DNA from 2 places in the Frondihabitans sp. OV104 genome. Region 2 is predicted to be linked to the other one. Evidence: predicted binding sites of a transcription regulator. Region 2 holds the regulator's gene; the other holds the start of a gene.
What was found. Region 2 encodes LexA, which represses DNA repair genes until DNA is damaged. Its sites were predicted from a motif close to TCGAACANNTGTTCGA; they were not measured.

Region 1: the regulator LexA is predicted to act here: its motif matches at 6,378-6,393, upstream of AC3CBB_RS06470 (DNA polymerase III subunit alpha).

What each region holds. Positions count from the first base shown of each region.
Region 1 is NZ_CM173541.1:1,370,290-1,379,572, forward strand. Features, by position in the region: gene AC3CBB_RS06440 (App1 family protein phosphatidate phosphatase) at 1-718, shown strand, start outside; gene AC3CBB_RS06445 (GNAT family N-acetyltransferase) at 784-1,272, shown strand; gene AC3CBB_RS06450 (SDR family oxidoreductase) at 1,366-2,118, opposite strand; gene AC3CBB_RS06455 (DUF6504 family protein) at 2,284-2,625, shown strand; gene AC3CBB_RS06460 (glycoside hydrolase family 15 protein) at 2,686-4,542, shown strand; gene AC3CBB_RS06465 (glucose-6-phosphate dehydrogenase) at 4,728-6,104, opposite strand; gene AC3CBB_RS06470 (DNA polymerase III subunit alpha) at 6,407-9,283, shown strand, end outside.
Region 2 is NZ_CM173541.1:658,539-667,821, reverse strand. Features, by position in the region: gene AC3CBB_RS03205 (SseB family protein) at 1-121, opposite strand, end outside; gene priA (bifunctional 1-(5-phosphoribosyl)-5-((5-phosphoribosylamino)methylideneamino)imidazole-4-carboxamide isomerase/phosphoribosylanthranilate isomerase PriA) at 121-867, opposite strand; gene hisH (imidazole glycerol phosphate synthase subunit HisH) at 908-1,615, opposite strand; gene hisB (imidazoleglycerol-phosphate dehydratase HisB) at 1,612-2,226, opposite strand; gene AC3CBB_RS03185 (histidinol-phosphate transaminase) at 2,223-3,308, opposite strand; gene AC3CBB_RS03180 (LysM peptidoglycan-binding domain-containing protein) at 3,608-3,976, opposite strand; gene lexA (transcriptional repressor LexA) at 4,254-4,943, shown strand; gene hflX (GTPase HflX) at 5,026-6,555, opposite strand; gene AC3CBB_RS03165 (class I SAM-dependent methyltransferase) at 6,597-7,208, shown strand; gene dapF (diaminopimelate epimerase) at 7,922-8,818, opposite strand; gene miaA (tRNA (adenosine(37)-N6)-dimethylallyltransferase MiaA) at 8,815-9,283, opposite strand, start outside.

The DNA.
Region 1 (9,283 bases), 710 kb from region 2:
CGTCGACACGCGCATCGAGGTCGACCTCCAGCCGGGCTGGCACTCGATCGTGCTGCGCACCGAGGGATCGCTCGAGGTGCACGCGCCCGTCTTCGTGATCGACCCCGCCGTCAAGTTCGGCATCATCTCCGACATCGACGACACCGTCATGGTGACGGCCCTGCCCCGGCCGTTCCTCGCGGCCTGGAACACCTTCGTGCTCGACGAGCACGCGCGCCGACCCGTGCCCGGGATGGCGGTGCTCTACGAGCGCCTCCGTGCTTCGGCGCCCGGCACCCCCGTCATCTACGTGTCGACGGGCGCCTGGAACGTGGCGCCGACGCTCAACCGGTTCCTGACCCGCAACTTCTACCCGCGGGGCCCGCTGCTGCTGACCGACTGGGGGCCGACGCACGATCGCTGGTTCCGCAGCGGCCGCCAGCACAAGTACCAGACCCTGCGGCGCATCGCCGCCGAGTTCCCCGAGATGAAGTGGCTGCTCGTCGGCGACGACGGCCAGCACGACGAGGACACCTACGGCAACTTCCTCGCGGAGCACCCGTCGAACGTCGCCGGCGTGGCCATCCGCCAGCTGTCGTCGACCGAGGCCGTCTTCGCCGGAGGCCGCTCGCGGGCCGAGGAGCACGAGCGCACCACGAAGACGCCGTGGATCTACGCGCCCGACGGTGCCGGCATCTGGGACCAGCTCGTCGAGAAGGGCATGGTCGGCGGGGCGTAGCGCTCTCGCCGTCGGCTTCGCACCACGCCCGCCGGGCCGCCGGGCCCGGCCGGTATCGTCGACGAGTGCTCCCCCGACCGACCCCGCGCCTGCGCTTCCGCGAGATGGGCGCCGCCGACCTCGACGCCATGGCCGGCCTGCTCGGCGACCCCCGCGTGATGGAGTTCTACCCGGCGCCGAAGACGCGCGACGAGGCCGCCGCGTGGATCGCCTGGAACCAGCGCAACTACGCCGAGCACGGCTACGGACTCTGGATCATCGAGACGCATGGCGGCGCCTTCGTCGGAGACTGCGGGCTGACGTGGCAGGACGTCGACGGGGTGCTCCGGCTCGAGGTCGGGTACCACGTGGGCACCGAGTTCCTGCGCCGGGGGCTCGCCACGGAGGCCGCAGGAGCGTGCCGCGATCTCGCGCGCGACGAGCTGGGGGCCGCGGAGCTGGTCGCCATCATCGATCCGGCGAACACGGCCTCGCGGCGGGTGGCCGAGAAGATCGGGCTGCGCGAGCTCGGGACGACGGGGTGGCGCACCGTGCTCGGCACGACCTTCGGCTGACCGGGGCCTCTGCGCACGACGATCGGGACTCGGCACCACGAGATCTCGCGGTGCGGAGTCCCGATCGTGGGCTGCGGGGCGATGCGAGGCGGATCAGTGCGAGCCGGCGAGCATGTGCAGCACCCGGTCGTAGGCGCCGTCGACCTCGGCGAAGCGCAGCATCTTGACCCGCTCGACCATGACCTGCTTCTCGTCGGGCCGTGTGCTCAGGATCTCGAACACCTCGTCGAGGTACTCGTCGACCGGCATGGCCCGGCCGCTGGTGTCCTCGTCCTGACCGAGCAGCGTCGTCGCAACTGCCGGCGGGATCAGCTCGAGCACCTCGACGCCCGACTCGGCGAGCTGCAGGCGCAGGATCTCGGTGAACGAGTGCACCGCGGCCTTCGTGGCGTTGTAGGTCGGCGTCATCGCGAGCGGCACGAAGGCGAGTCCCGACGAGACGGTCATGAACGCCGCGTCGGGCCTGCCCTGCAAGAACTCGGTGAACGCCGCGACGGTCCGGATCGTGCCGAGCAGGTTCGTGGTGATGGTCGCCTCGGCCGTCTCGAGGAAGCCCGCGGTCGTCAGGTCTTCGGGCTGCATGATGCCGGCCATCGTGATGACGACGTTGAGGTCGGGGTGGCTCGCCGTGATCGTCTCGAACCCGTTCTGAATGGACGCAGGAACTGCGACGTCCATCTCGAGGCCCGTGATCCCCGGGTTCTCCGCTTCGATCTCGGCCAGGAGCGCCGTGCGGCGTCCGGCCACGACGACGGTGTTGCCCGCCGCCGCGAAGCGCTGCGCGAGGCCCAGGCCGAGACCCGAGGTGCCGCCGGTGATGAGGATGGTGTTTCCAGTCGTTTTCATGTCTCCACTTTGGCGCCGCGCTCGGACGACGTGAAGGGAGCGGTCAGCCGGGGATTCGCAGTCCGTCCCTTCTCACGGCTCGGGGCTTCTGGTCGCGGGGTCGCGAATGTCGGAGGCGCGACGTAGAGTTCGAACATACTTTCGAACAGAGCCAGAGGGGCCAGCATGCGGATCGACGCGCAGCGGATCGACGAGCGGATCGCCGTCGAGACCACCGACGAGGGCACGCCCCTCCGATTCACCTGGCGGCGGGTCGTCTACGGCGTGGTGAGCGCACCCGAGGTGTGGATCACCCGGCAGGCCTGGTGGCGCAGCGCGACGCGGGCCCCGCGCGGCTCCGGCAGCGAGCTGCTCGAGATGCACGTCTGGCGCGTCGACGCGCTGCCGCTCACCGACGGCGCGCACCGGGTCGACGGCACGTTCGACCTCGCGCGAGACCCGATCAGCCGCGAGTGGCTGCTGCTCGGGGTGTTCGACGACCAGATCGACCAGCAGCTGTTCGCGTGAGCCGGCCCGCCTCAGCATGCCACGGCGGGCTTTCATGGCATCGGCTGATTGGATGAGCGCATGCCCTTAGCGATCGAAGACTACGCACTGATCGGCGACTGCCACACGGCCGCCCTCGTCGGCCGGAACGGCAGCATCGACTGGCTCTGCCTGCCGCGCTTCGACTCCCCCTCCCTGTTCGCCGGCCTCCTCGGCGACGACGACAGCGGTCGCTGGCTGCTCGCGCCGGCCGACCCGACCGCGACCGCCACCCGACGCTACGTCGACGACACGTTCGTGCTCGTCACCCGCTGGTCGACGCCGACCGGCGAGGTCGAGGTCACCGACCTCATGCCGTACGGCGACCGCCGAGCCGACCTGGTTCGCCGCGTGCGGGGCCTCTCGGGCACCGTCACGATGACCGAAGACCTCCGCATCCGCTTCGGCTACACGACGGCGATCCCGTGGATCCGGCAGCTCGACGACGACACCCCGCCCGACGACTCGTCCATGCCGCACGAGGCCGAGGCCGCCGGCCGAGGCACGCTCGTCGCCGTCGCCGGGCCCGACGCGGTCGTCGTCCGCGGGCCGAGGCTCACGGCCAGCGACCACGCCCACCGCGCCGCCTTCGACGTGACGGCCGGCGACACCGTCGACCTCGTGATGACCTGGTACCCGTCGTACCGCGAGCCGCCGGCGCCGATCGACGTGTCGGCCAGCATCGACACGACGATCGACTGGTGGCGCGACTGGGCGTCGCACTCCGAGGCGCCCGAGGCGTACGGCGAGGCGGTCCATCGCTCGCTCCTTATCCTGCGCGCCCTGACCCACGAAGACACCAGCGGCATCGTGGCCGCGGCCACGACGAGCCTCCCCGAGCAGTTCGGCGGCGGCCGCAACTGGGACTACCGCTACGTCTGGCTCCGCGACGCCTCGATGACGCTGCAGGCGCTGTTCTCGCACGGCTACGCCGACGAGGCGATGGGCTGGCGCGGCTGGCTGCTCCGCGCCATCGCGGGCGATCCCGACGACGTCCAGATCATGTACGGACTCGGCGGCGAGCGGTACCTCGCCGAGACCACCCTCGACGAGCTGCCCGGCTACCAGGGCGCCTCGCCCGTCCGCATCGGCAACGGCGCCTACACGCAGTATCAGGGTGATGTGTTCGGCGAGGTGATGGTCGCACTCCACGAGGCCCGCCAGCTCGGCAGCGAGGAGACCTACGACTCGTGGGCGCTCCAGCGCGCGCTGATCCAGCACGTCGAGGAGAACTGGTCGAAGCCCGACAACGGCATCTGGGAGATCCGCGGGCCCGAGCAGCACTTCACTCACTCGCGCGTCATGCTCTGGGCCGCCATCGACCGGGCCGTCCGAGGCGCGCAGGAGTTTCACCTCGACGGTCCCGTCGAGCGGTGGCTCGCCCTGCGCGAGAAGATCCGCGACGAGATCGAGACCAACGGCTACGACGCGGAGCGCGGGTGCTACGTGCAGTACTACGGGTCGCACGAGGTCGACGCCTCCCTGCTGCAGCTGTCGCAGGTGGGCTACGTCGATGCGCACGATCCGCGCATGCTCGGCACCGTGAAGGCGATCGAGCACGACCTCCTGCACGACGGCCTGCTGCTGCGCTACCGCACGCAGTCGGGTGTCGACGGGCTGTCCGGCACCGAGAACCCGTTCCTCGCCTGCTCGTTCTGGCTCGTCGAGCAGTACGCCCGCAGCGGCCGGCTCGACGACGCGACCGCGCTGATGGACCGCCTCGTCGGGTTCCGCAACGACGTCGGGATGCTCTCCGAAGAGATCGAGGTCGCGACGGGGCGCCACGTCGGCAACACCCCGCAGGCCCTGTCGCACCTGGCGCTGGTGCGCGCGGCCGACGCCATCCAGACGGCGATCGAGCATTCGCGCGGCGGCGAGGCGCGGCGGGCGCGGGCCTAACCCGGCCGCCGCCGGACCCTGGCGGCCGGACATCCCGGTTCGGCCCATACGCCGCGCCGCGGACAGGCATCCGGGCCTGACCACGGGGTCTGCGCCCAAACGGCGGGTCCGGGCCGCCCCGCCCCTGGTCCCGCCACGACGAAGCCCCGCCGAACCAGGTTCGGCGGGGCTTCGCGAGCGGGTGGCTACGCCTCTTTCGAAGTGGTCCAGTGGGCCGGACCAGCCGACCCGGCGGGGTACTTGTCGAGCGGAACCTCGCCCGACTCCCAGGCATCGACGACCGGCGCGACGATCGCCCAGCACCGCTCGGCCACGTCGCCGCGGATGGAGAGGGTGGGGTCATCGTGGAAGATGCCCGAGAGCACCTCGCCGTAAGGGGTCAGCTCGGGCTTGCCCAGGTCGGTCGACAGGGTCGACTTCTCGAGGTGGAACGGGTTGCCCTGACCGTTGGTCGTGACTCCGAGCTCGATGGTCTCGGGGCTGATCTCGATCTTGAGCGTGTCGGGCGACGACGAGCCCTGGAGCCCCTCGGGCAGCGCTGGCACCGGCTTGAAGGTGATCAGCACCTCCTTGCGGACCTTGGTCATCCCCTTGCCGGAGCGCAGGATGAACGGCACGCCGGCCCACCGACGGGTCTTGATCTCGAATTCGACCTCGGCGAGCGTCTCGGTCTCGCGGGAGTTGTCGACGCCGTCCTCGTCGGAGTACGCGGGGACGTCTTTACCCGAGATCGTGCCGGCCGCGTACTGGCCGCGACGGCTGTTGGCGACGGGGTCTCCGTCTTTCACCCAGGTGGCGCGCAGGACGCGGGCGATCTCGCTGCGGAGCTCGACGGCGTCGATCGACGACGGGGCGTCCATCGCGATGACGGCGAGCACCTGCAGGAGGTGGCTCTGGATCATGTCGACGAGAGCGCCGGCCTTGTCGTAGTACTGGGCGCGACCCTCGAGGCCGAGGACCTCGTCGTAGAAGATCTCGACCTTCTCGATGTTGTCGCTGTTCCAGACCGGCTCGAAGAGGCGGTTGGCGAAGCGCAGGCCGATCATGTTCAGCACGGTCGAGCGGCCGAGGAAGTGGTCGGTGCGGTGGATGCGCTCCTCCGGGATCACCTTGAGGAGCTCCTCGTTCAGCTCGCGAGCACCCTGCTCGTCGCTGCCGAAGGGCTTCTCGAGGGCCAGCCGGAGGCCGTCGGGCACGTCGATCTCCTCGAGGGCCTTGATGACCTTCGTCGAGATGGCCGGCGGGAGCGCGAAGTACATGACCGGCTCGCCCTCGGAGGCCGCGAAGAGCTTCTTCAGGTGCTCGGGGTCGGTCGGGTCGCCCTGGATGTACTCGCTCGAGGCGAGGGTCTTCTTGGCGAGCTCCGAGCCGGCATCGCCGTTGAAGGCCGTCTTGACGACGTCGTCCCATTCTTCGGGGCTGCGCTCGCTGCGGCCGGTGCCGATCAGCTTCACGTCGACGCCGCGGTCGCTCTTGAGCAGGCTCGCGAGGCCGGGGAGGAGGAGGCGCTCGGTGAGGTCACCGGAAGCGCCGAGGATGATGAGGGTGCTCGTCTCCGCCATCAGACGGTCTGCTCGGAGCGAGTCGCGGCGCTGGAAGGCGCAGTGCGGGTGGTCATGGACTTCCTTTCGAGGTGAACCTAGCTGTGGTCCACGTGGCTCAACACACCGGACCGGCAGGCATTCCCATGAGGTTCGAGGATGCGAGAGAAGGGGCACGGGCGCGAGTGGCCACGATGCCACCATCAACCGTACTGCTCTGCGGCGACTCCGGTACGCACCTGACCAGCCCTGTGGAAACCCCTCTCCCGCCGCCTGGCGAATGACCTACACTGTTCGAACACACGTTCGAACGAAGGGCGGCCATGAGCTTCACGCACCTGCACGTCGCCTCGGCGTTCAGCGCCCACTACGGCACTGCGCAGCCGGGCCACCTCGCCGCTCAGGCCGCCTCGAACGGCGCCGACGCAGCGGCGATCACCGACCGCGACGGCCTCTACGGAGCGATCCGCCACGTCGGCGCGTGCCGCGCGCTCGGCATCGACCCCATCGTCGGCGTCGAGCTGGGCGTATCGACCCCCTCCCCCGACGACCACGACAGCCCAGGGCGGCATCCCGCAGGGCAGCGCCCCGCAGGGCAGCATCCCGCAGGACCTCCTAGCGGTTCCCCGCCCATCGCCGCCGACGCCGACCGCGTCGTGTTCCTCGCCCACGGCGGCGGCGCCGTCGGGGTCGGCCCGGGCGCCGGCTGGGCCTCCCTCTGCCGCCTCATCAGCGCGGCTCACGGCCGCGCCACACGCAAGGTCAACGGCAGCGCGAACAGCGTGGCGACGATCCCCCGCGCCCGGGTCCGCGCTTTCCTGATGGGCGACGACGGCCCCACCGGCACGGTGCTGCTCGGCCCCGACTCCGACGTCGGACGAGCTGTGGCGCACGGCGCGCACGGCCGGGCGGCCGCACTGCTCGAGGCCTGGAAGGCGGAGGTGCCCGGCGGCGTCGCCATCGAGGTCGTCTGCCACCTCACCGAGCCGGGCGAGAGCCGCAGCCTGCGCCACGCCGCGCGGATGCTCGAGCTCGCCGACGCCGGGCGAGTTCCTGCGGTGCTCACCAATGCCGTGCGCTACCGCGAGCCCGACGAGGCCCTGACCGCCGACGTGCTCGACGCCGCCGGGCACCTCGCGGCACTCGGCAGCTTCGAGCCGCAGCCCAACGCCCAGGCCTTCCTCAAGACCCCCGACGCGATGCGCGCGCTCGCCCGGATGATCGCCGACGCGTCGTCGCTCGATCGCCGCGCGGCCGAGGAGATGCTCGCCGCCACCGAGGAGCTCGCCGACCGGTGCCGACTCGACCCCGACGTCGACCTCGGCTGGCGTCGCGCGAAGGTGCCCGAGCTGTCGGCGATCGGCGTCGAGGGCGACCCCGACCAGGTGCTGTGGCGGCGGGCCGAGGCCGGGGTGACCGAGCGCTTCGGCGACGCGTCGATGGCCAAGCGCGAGCAGATCGAGCGGCGCATGCGCGACGAGCTCGAGACGATCACCTCGTTCGGCTTCGCCGGGTACTTCCTGACCGTCGCCGACGTCTCGGCGATGATGCGCGACATGCGGGTGCGGAACGCCGCGCGCGGCTCGGGCGCCGGCAGCCTCGTCACCTACCTGCTCCGGATCTCGAACGTCGATCCGCTCGAGCACGACCTGCTGTTCGAGAGGTTCCTCGGCAACAAGCGCGAGACGCTGCCCGACATCGACATCGACGTCGAGTCGGCCCGGAGGCACGAGGTGTACCGGGCGATCTTCGACCGCTACGGCAGCAACCGCGTCACGCTGATGTCGATGCAGTCGACCTACCGGGGGCGCGGCGCCGTCCGCGACGCCGGGCTGGCGCTGGGACTCGACGAAGACCAGATCGATCTCGTCGCGAACAACGTCTGGCGCTCGAACGCCCGCGACATGCGCAAGGCTCTCACGGAGAAACCCGAGCTCCGCCAGATCGCCGACCTCGTCAAGACCAACGCCCAGATCGACCTGCTGGTCGACCTCACCGAGCGGCTCGACCGACTCCCCCGCCACATCTCGATGCACCCGTGCGGGGTGATCCTGGGCAATTCCGACCTGCTCAGCATGACTCCGGTGCAGCCGAGCGGCATGGGCCTGCCGATGAGCCAGTTCGACAAGCACGACATGAATGACGCCGGCCTGCTCAAGCTCGACGTGCTCGGCGTGCGCATGCAGTCGTCGATGGCCTTCGCCCTCGGCGAGATCGAGCGGCTGAACGGGCCGCGCACTGCCCTCGCCGGCGCCCTGCCGATCGACGCGCCCTATGTGAACCGCCAGGGGCGGATCGAGCTCGACGCGATCCCCCACGACGACGAGCCGACGTACGAGGCGATCCGCACCACGCACACGCTCGGCATGTTCCAGATCGAGAGCCCGGGCCAGCGCGAGCTGATCGGCAAGATGCAGCCCGACCAGTACGAAGACCTCATCGCCGACATCTCGCTGTTCCGCCCCGGCCCGATGAAGGGCAACATGGTCGCGCCCTACCTCGACACCAAGCACGGGTTCCAGAAGCCCGACTACATCCATCCGACCTTCGCGCCCTTCCTTCAGGACAGCTACGGGGTCGTGATCTACCACGAGCACGTGCTGCGGATCCTCAACGCGACCATGGGCATCTCGCTCGCCGAGGCCGACGAGATGCGCCGGCAGATGGAGAAGCGTGCCGACCTCGAGGGCGAGTTCCGCAGCAAGACCGCCGCGAACGTCGATGAGCACGGCAGACGGCGCTACACCGACAAGGAGATCGACCGGATCTGGGGCGTGCTGAAGGGCTTCGGGTCGTTCGGGTTCTGCAAGGCGCACGGTGCGGCGTTCGCCCTGCCGACCTACCAGACGGCGTGGCTGAAGACGCACTACCCGGCGGAGTTCCTGGCAGGCATCCTCACCCACGATCCCGGCATGTACCCGAAGCGGCTGCTGCTCGCCGAGGCGAAGCGGATGGGCGTGCCGGTCCTGCCGCTCGACGTCAACGCGTCGAGCGAGGTCTACCACGTCGAGCGGCTGCGCCCCCCGCGGACGCCCGTCGCGCGCACCTACGCCGGCGACCTCGGCATCCGCCTCTCGCTCCTCGACGTGCAGGGCATCACCGAGCACGAGACCACCCGGATCCTCGAGAACCGCCCGTTCACGTCGATCGCCGACTTCTACCAGCGGGCCACGCCTTCGCGGCGGCTCTTCGAGCGGCTC
Region 2 (9,283 bases):
CGGTGTCGTGCGCCTGGAAGGTGCGCCCCTCCCAGGGGTTCCCGGCGCTGTCGGCGCCGAGCGACCGGGCGAATCCGTGCGCCTCGGCCTGGTCGTGGCCGTGATCGAGCGGCTCGGCCATCAGTGCCCGGCGACGTCCAGAGCCGCGCCGAGCGTGAAGGCGCCCGCGTAGAGGGCCTTGCCGACGATGGCGCCCTCGAGGCCGTGCGGGACGAGCTCGCGGAGTGCGACCAGGTCGTCGAGGCTGGAGATGCCGCCCGAGGCGACGACCGGGCGGTCGGTGCGCTCCATGACCTGCTTGAGGAGCTCGATGTTCGGCCCCTGGAGAGTGCCGTCTTTCGTGACGTCGGTGACGACGTAGCGGGCGCAGCCGGCCTCCTCGAGGCGGGCGAGCACCTCGAACAGGTCGCCGCCTTCCTGCGTCCAGCCGCGCGCGGCCAGCGTCGTGCCGCGCACATCCAGGCCCACCGCGATGGCGTCGCCGTACTGGGCGATGACGTGGGCCGCCCACTCGGGGTTCTCGAGGGCGGCCGTGCCGAGGTTGATCCGCTTCACGCCGGTCTCGAGGGCCGCCTCGAGCGACGCGTCGTCGCGGATTCCGCCTGACAGCTCGACGTCGATGCCCTTGACGTGCGAGATGACGCGGCGGATGACCTCGCGGTTGTCGCCACGGCCGAAGGCCGCATCGAGGTCGACCAGGTGGAGCCACTCGGCGCCCTGGTCTTTCCAGTCGGCGGCGGCGTCGACGGGGTCGCCGTAGTTGGTCTCGGTGCCGGCCTCGCCCTGGGTGAGGCGGACGGCCTTGCCGTCGGCGACGTCGACCGCGGGGAGCAGCGTGAGGGCGGGAGTGCTGGTGAAGTCGGTCATGGTGCTTTCCGGTGTGGGTCGCCGCTCGCGGCGGCAGGCGCTAGAGGGTCTGGAGCCAGTTGGTCAGGAGGCGGATGCCCGGGGCGCCGGACTTCTCGGGGTGGAACTGCGTGGCCCAGAGCGGTCCGTTCTCGACGGCCGCCACGAAGGGCCCGCCGTGGTCGGCCCAGGTCACGAGCGGCGACTTGCGCGCGCCGTGGCCGTCGAGCGACCACTCCTGCGCGGCGTAGGAGTGCACGAAGTAGAACCGCTCGTCACGGATGCCCTCGAAGAGCATGGACTCATCGGGAGCGGACACGGTATTCCAGCCCATGTGCGGGAGGACGTCGGCCTTGAGCTCGTCGATCGTGCCCGGCCACTCCCCCAGGCCCTCGGTGGTCTGACCCCGCTCGACGCCGGTCTCGAAGAGCACCTGCATGCCGACGCAGATGCCGAGGACGGGGCGGCCGCCGGCGAGGCGGCGGTCGATCTTCTCGGCGCCGCGCACCGACCGGAGCTGCGACATGACGGCGGAGAAAGCACCCACACCCGGGACGAAGAGACCGTCGGCCTTGGCCACACGGTCGCTGTCGGCCGTGAGCTCGACCTCGGCTCCGGCCAGCTCGAGCGCCTTGATGGCGGAGTGGACGTTGCCGCTGCCGTAGTCGAGGACGACGACGCGGGGGCGGGCCGCGCCGCTCGGAGCCGTGCGGGCAGTGGACTCGGCGGCTTCGGCAGACCCTCTGGCATCGGCCTGAGCGTCGGTCACAGCGCACCCTTGGTCGACGGAATGCCGTCGACACGCGGATCGGGCTCGATGGCGGCGCGGAGCGCACGGGCGAACGCCTTGAACTCGGCTTCGGCGATGTGGTGCGGGTCGCGGCCGCCCAGCACGGTGATGTGCACCGTCAGGCCGGCGTGGAAGGTGATCGCCTCGAAGACGTGGCGCACCATGCTGCCGGTGAAGTGACCGCCGATCAGGTGGAACTCGAAGCCCTCCGGCTCACCGGAGTGCACCAGGTACGGGCGCCCGGAGACGTCGACGACCGCCTGGACGAGCGCCTCGTCGAGCGGGACGAGCGCGTCGCCGTAGCGGCGGATGCCCGTCTTGTCGCCGAGGGCCTCGCGGAGGGCGGTGCCGAAGGTGATGCCGATGTCTTCGACCGTGTGGTGCACGTCGATGTCGGTGTCGCCGGTCGCCTTGAGGTCGAGGTCGATCAGCGAGTGCTTCGACAGGGCCGTGAGCAGGTGGTCGTAGAACGGCACCGAGGAGTCGATGCGCGAGGTGCCCGTGCCGTCGAGGTCGAGGGATAGGTCGATGCTGGACTCGCTCGTGGACCGCGAGACGGTAGCCGTGCGCGCGGCGCTGTCGGTGCTCATGCTCCGAGCCTAATGTCGCGCATGGCGTCCAGGAACGCGGTCGTCTCGGCCTCGGTGCCCGCGCTCACGCGGAGGTGGCCCTCGATCGCGAGGTCGCGCACGATGATGCCGCGCTCGAGGAGAGCCTCGAAGACGGCGTGCGGGTCGTCGACGCCGCCGAACAGCACGAAGTTCGACCAGGTCGGCCACGCGTGGTACCCGAGCCCGGTCAGCGTCTCGACCATGCGGTCGCGCTGGGCCTTGATGTCGTCGACCATGGCGAGCATCTCGTCGGAGTGACGGAGCGCCGCGACCGCCGCCGCCTGGGTGAGCGACGACAGGTGGTACGGCAGGCGCACGAGACGGAGGGCGTCGATCGCGACCGGGTCGGCCGCGAGATAGCCGACGCGGGCGCCGGCGAACGCGAACGCCTTGCTCATGGTGCGCGAGACCAGCAGGCGCGGACGCCCCTCGAGCAGCGTGACCGCGCTCGGCCGGTCGGCCGGCATGAACTCGGCGTAGGCCTCGTCGACCAGGACGATTCCGCGCGCCGCGTCGTAGGCCGCTTCGATCACGTCGAGCTCCATCGGGGTGCCGGTCGGGTTGTTCGGCGCGCAGAGGAAGACGACGTCGGGGTCGGTGCGCTCGATCTCGGCGCGGACCGTCTCGGGCGAGAGCGTGAAATCGGCGTCGCGCACGCCCTCGACCCACTCGGAGCCGACGCCTCGCGTGATGATCGAGTGCATGGAATAGGTGGGCGGGAAGCCGAGCACACGACGACCAGGGCCGCCGAACGCCTGCAGAATCTGCTGGATGACCTCGTTCGAGCCGTTCGCCGCCCAGATCTGGTCGGCGGTCAGGCCGTGGCCGAGGTACGCGGCGAGGGAATCGCGCAGAGTCGTGAACTCGCGGTCGGGGTAGCGATTGACCTCGAGCACGGCGGCCGCGACCGACTCGACGATGTCTCGCGCCACGTCTTCCGGGATGGGATGCGTGTTCTCGTTGACGTTCAGCGCGACGCGCACCTTCTTCTGAGGGGCGCCGTAAGGCGACTGACCACGGAGGTCGTCGCGGAGGGGCAGGTCGTCGAGAGAAATGGCCACGAGGCTATTTTACGGGGGTCGCGACATGTGTTGCGCCCGGTACCGGGTGTCCTTAGACGAGGACGAGGTGCTCGCTCACAAGGCATTCGAGAGCGAGTTGCACGCGCTGCAAGGAACTGCTCGGCGCGGCGTGCGCTCATGAAGGATCGCTGCCGCCGAGATCCTTGCGAAGCCCCGCCAAGCACAGCACGCGCGCAGAAGCGCCGCCCCGCGAGTGCGGGACGGCGCCGGGCGACGGTGCTCGAGAAGCCGACCGCGTAGATCGAGCTGCCTAGTTCGAGCTGCCTGGTTCGAGCTGCCTAGTTCGAATACTTCGTCGGGATCGCAAGCGACTGACCCGGCATGACCTGCGTGCTCGACAGGTTGTTGAGCGAGACGATGTCGGAGATGACGTCACGCGGATCGGCAGTCGGGGCCACATCTTCGGCGACCTGCCAGAGCGTCTCACCAGCCGCCACGGTGACGTGGTCGAAATGGACGTCGCCCGCTTGGCCGGTGGCGACCGCGCCGCCGCCCGTCAGAACGAAGCCGGCGATGATCGCGACGGCGGCGAGGAGGACGGCGATCGTGAGGACGACGCGACCCCGAGCGGTGATGCGGAGGTGGGAGACGGATGCGGTGCGGGTCGCGGGAGCTGCCGTGGGGAAGGCGGTGATCGTTGCGCTCATGATGCGTACCTCTCTTGTCGATTCTGTCGAGACGACTTGGCTGTGGTCTTCGTGCCAGGCCGCCGGCCGGGGCCGCCTGACACGAAGAGGTGTTCCGAAGAACACTTCCGAACATATCTTCGATTAACACCGATTTCAAGAGGCTCTAGCCGAAAATCGCAGAAAAACCACGCGACACACTCGAACATGTGTTTGTTCTGCTCATTTCGACCGGATACAGTTTCGATCGGTGGGATCAGTAGAACAGCAGCCACCGACATTCGAGAGAGGTGGGCGCGTGCCCGAGGCAACGACTACAGAGGCTGGGCCCGATCCCCGTGCCCGAAAGCCCCTGACGGCGAAGCAGAACCTGATCCTGACGGCCATCCGCGCCTCGATCGCCAGCCGCGGCTATCCGCCGAGCATGCGCGAGATCGGCGACGCCGTCGGCCTCGCCTCCCTCTCCAGCGTCACTCACCAGCTCAACCAGCTCGAGCTCGCCGGTGCGATCCGCCGCGACCCCAACCGGCCCCGCGCTCTCGAGGTGCTCCTCGAGGACCCCGACAAGGTGGTCCCCGAGCCGACGATCGTCCGCTACGACGATGACGACAACGTGACCGCTCGCGTGCCCCTGGTCGGACGCATCGCCGCAGGCATCCCGATCACCGCCGAGCAGCAGGTCGAAGACGTCATGCCCCTCCCCCGCACCCTCGTGGGCAAGGGCGAGCTGTTCATGCTCAAGGTCGTCGGCGAGTCCATGATCGACGCCGCCATCTGCGACGGCGACTGGGTCGTCGTCCGTCAGCAGGGCAACGCCGAGAACGGCGAGATCGTCGCGGCGATGCTCGACGACGAGGCGACGGTGAAGGTGTTCCGGCAGCGCGACGGTCACACCTGGCTGCTCCCGCGCAACTCCAACTTCGAGCCGATCATGGGCGACCACGCGCAGATCCTCGGCAAGGTCGTCGCCGTCCTGCGGTCTCTGTAGGGGCCCGACGGGGCGGAGCCGCCCGAGAATGCCGAATGGCCGCAGGAAGTTCCTGCGGCCATTCGGGTATCAGGGGTGCGTCTCAGTTGGCGAACTCGCGCAGGGGCGCTGCGTCCTGCGGGTAGACCTTGGCCGTGACGCGCGTGCCCTCGGGGAGGTACTCGACGTCGACGACCGTGCCGATCTCGTGGATCCGCGCGATGACCTCGCCTCGGTCGTACGGAACCAGCAGATCGAGCTCGACCTCGGGCCGCGGCAGGAGCTCCGCGAGCGTGGCACGCAGCTCGTCGATGCCCTCACCGGTGCGGGCCGACACGAAGATCGCGTCGGGCACCATCCCGCGCAGCACGAGCCGCTGGCTCTCGTCGACCAGGTCGCTCTTGTTGAAGACGACGACCTCGGGGATGTCTCGCCCGTCGACCTCCGAGATGACCTCGCGGACCGTTGCCAGCTGCGCAGCCGGGTCGGGGTGCGAGCCGTCGACGACGTGCACGATGATGTCGCTGTCGTGGACCTCCTCGAGCGTCGAGCGGAAGGCCTCGACCAGCTGATGCGGAAGGTTGCGCACGAAGCCGACCGTGTCGGCGTACGTGAACGGACGGCCGTCGTCGGTCAGCGACTTGCGCACGGTGGTGTCGAGGGTCGCGAACAGGGCGTTCTCGACCAGGACTCCGGTGCGAGTCATCCGGTTGAGCAGGCTCGACTTGCCGGCGTTGGTGTAGCCGGCGATCGCGACGCTCGGGACCGCGTTGCGCGTGCGGTTGGCCCGCTTCGCCTCGCGTGCCGGCTTCATCTCTTTGATCTTCTTGCGCAGGATCGCCATCCGGGTGTGGATCCGACGTCGATCGAGCTCGATCTTCGTCTCACCCGGACCGCGCGAGCCCATTCCGTTGCCGGCGCCGACCTGGCCACCGGCCTGGCGCGACATCGACTCACCCCAGCCGCGGAGCCTCGGGAGGAGGTACTCGAGCTGCGCGAGCTCGACCTGCGCCTTGCCCTCGCGGCTCTTGGCGTGCTGGCTGAAGATGTCGAGGATCACGGCCGTCCGGTCGATCACCTTGACCTTCACCACGTCTTCGAGCGCACGACGCTGGCTCGGTGCCAGCTCGGTGTCGGCGATCACGGTGTCGGCACCGAGTGCCTGCACAGTGGCCTTCAGCTCGAGCGCCTTGCCCGATCCGAGGTACGTCGACGGGTCGGGGTTCGGCCGGCGCTGCAGGAGGCCGTCGAGCACGACGGCGCCCGCGGTCTCGGCCAGGGCGGCGAGCTCGCGGATCGAGTTCTCGGCGTCCTGGAGCGACCCCTGCGAGTACACGCCGATCAGCACGACGTTCTCGAGCCGCAGCTGTCGGTACTCGACCTCGGTGACGTCTTCGAGCTCGGTCGACAGACCGGCCACACGCCGGAGCGCCTGGCGGTCGGCGACGTCGAGCTGCTCGCCGTCGAAGCTCTCGTCGCGGCTGGTGCCCGCACCGGAGAGCCCTTCGGTCTGGATCGCCTGGGCCGGAGCGAACACGCTCAGACCAGCCCTCGACGACGCGTTGCTCAGGATGCGGTCGACGACGTCGTCGCTCTCCTCGCGCGGCGCATCGGTGCTGGTGTGCTCAGTCATTGCAGTCACATTAGACCTTTCAGGTTCGATAATCTGTGGGGATGGCCAGCGAGCACTACTTCTCATCGCAGCCGTCGAGTGAGCTCCGACCGCGTGAGATCACGGTCGAGCTCGCCGGGCGCGAACTCTCTCTGGCGACCGCCGCGGGCGTCTTCAGTCCGGGGCGGATCGATCCGGGCACCGCAGTGCTTCTCGGATCCATGCCGACGCCACCGCGCGACGGCACTTTCTTGGATGTGGGTTGTGGATGGGGGCCGATCGCTCTCACGCTCGCGCTGCGCTCGCCCGAAGCCGAGGTATGGGCCGTCGACGTGAACGAGCGTGTACTCGAGCTTCTCCGCGAGAACGCGAAGCGGGCCGGGCTGACGAACGTGCACGCCGTGCTGCCGGGCGACGTGCCCGACGACCTCGTCTTCGACGGGATCTGGTCGAACCCGCCGATCCGCGTCGGCAAGCAGGCCTTGCACGACATCCTGTCGGCGTGGCTGCCGCGTCTCGGCATCGACATGGAGGCGTACCTCGTCGTCGCGAAGAACCTCGGAGCCGACTCGCTCCAGCGCTGGATCGCCGACGAACTCGGCCCGGTCGTGGAGATCGAGCGGGATTCGACGTCGAAGGGCTACCGGATCTTGCGGGCTACGCGGCTGGCCTGACGAGGCGCTGGCGTGACGAGCTGCTGGCCTGACGACTTGCTGGCCTGACGCGCCGAGTGTCGCGGTCGGGACTGTTCGCTTGATACGAACTGGTGCAGGAACTGCACGGGGAGACTTCGGTCTCAGATGGAGAACTTCATTGTGCGAGTTTAGCGGGTCGGCGGCGCTGAGGCCAGGGGTGGGCGGTGGCTGGGTCGCGCCGGCGGGGTCGGTGGTGGCGGGGTGCGAGTTCCTGCGCCCGCGGTCGGGGGTGCGTGTCGGCGCGGGAACCCGCCGAAGCGGCGCAGCCCCGCCGCAACCGCGGCGGGATCGAGCCGGAACGGCGGGTACGACGCCGCCGGGGCCCACCCCGACCCAGCAGAGCCCTCCGAAACGGCACAGACCCGCCGCAACCGCGGCGGGATTGAGCCGGAACGGCGGGTACGACGGCGCCGGGGCCCACCCCGACCCCACAGAGCCCGTCGAAGCGGTACAGCCCCGCGGCAATCGCAGCGGGATCGAGCCGAAACGGCGGGTACGACGCCGCCGGGGCCACCCCGACCCCACGGAGCCCTCCGAACCGGCACAGGCCCGCCAGGCAGCCGGCGGGATCGAGCCGAAACGGCGGGTGCCACGCCGCCGGGCCCGCCCCGACCCGGCCGAACCCGCCGAAGCGGCACAGCCCCGCCAGGCAGCCGGCGGGATCGAGCCGAAACGGCGGGTGCAGCCCCGCGTCAGATCGCGAGCTCGCCGGTGAACACCAGCTCGGCGGGGCCGCTCAGCGAGACGTGCTCGCCGTCTTCGGTCGCGAACATGCGGACGCCGACCGTGCCGCCGGGGACGTCGACGCGCCACTGGTCGGGCGCGCTGTCTCCGGCGTAGTACCGGACGGCCAAGGCGGCCGCGGCCGCGCCCGTGCCACACGAGAGGGTCTCGCCTGAGCCGCGCTCGTGAACGCGCATCGAGATGCGGCCGACCCCGTCTGCGACGAGCGGCTCGGCCGGGACGACGAACTCGACGTTGGCGCCGGCGGCGGGGACCGGGTCGAGGACGGGGATGACGGTGAGATCGATACCGGCGAGCTCGTCGGCGGAGGCGAGGGCCACGACGACGTGCGGGTTGCCGACGCTGAGGCCGAGGCCGGGTCGCGCTGCGTGGAGGTCGCGGGCGCGCACCTCGGGGTGGTCGTCGGAGAGCGACCAGCGGCCCAGGTCGACCTGGAAGCCGGCGCGGTTCAGCTGGACGTCACGGACACCGGCGCGGGTGCCGATCGACAAGGTCTCCCCGGGCTCGAGCGTCGCCAGACCCTGCTCGAGGAGGTAGGCGGCGAAGACGCGGATGCCGTTGCCGCACATCTCGGCAACGCTGCCGTCGGCGTTGTGGTAATCCATGAACCACTCGGCCTCGGGCTCTTCGGCCAACGTGGCCGCCCCCTCGGGGTGGCTGGCGCTGCGGACGGCACGGATGACTCCGTCGCCGCCGACTCCGAAGTGACGGTCGGCCAGCGCGCGGATGCGATCGGGCGTCAGGTCGAACGTTCCGTCGGGGTCGGCAAAGAGCACGAAGTCGTTGCCCGTGCCCTGCCCTTTGGTGAAGCGGACGACGGTGGGGATGGTGGCGGTGGTGGTCACCCGGTGAGTGTATCGGCGACCGCTGACACGGCGCTGGCGAGGTCGCCACGGCTCTCGACCCAGGTCACGCGCGGGTAACGCTTGAACCAGCTGACCTGGCGTCGGGCGTAGCGACGGGTCAGCTGCTTGGTGAGGTCGCGAGCCTCGGTCTCGGTCAGCTCGCCGCGAATCTCGGCGATCGCCTGCGCGTAGCCGATGGCGCGCGAAGCCGTGACGCCCAGCGCGGGGCCCTCGGCCAGCAGTCCCTCCACCTCGGCGACGAGGCCCTGCCGCCACATGTCGTCCACGCGACCGTCGAGGCGCTCAACCAGCACGTCGCGGTCGTCGCGGAGCCCGACAAACGCGGCAGGACGCCAGAGCGGGGCGTCTTCGGGAAGCCCCACGGCGAAGGGCTCGCCCGTGATCTCGCCCACCTCGAGGGCTCGCACGATGCGGCGGGCATTGTGCGGGCCGATGGCGAGGGCG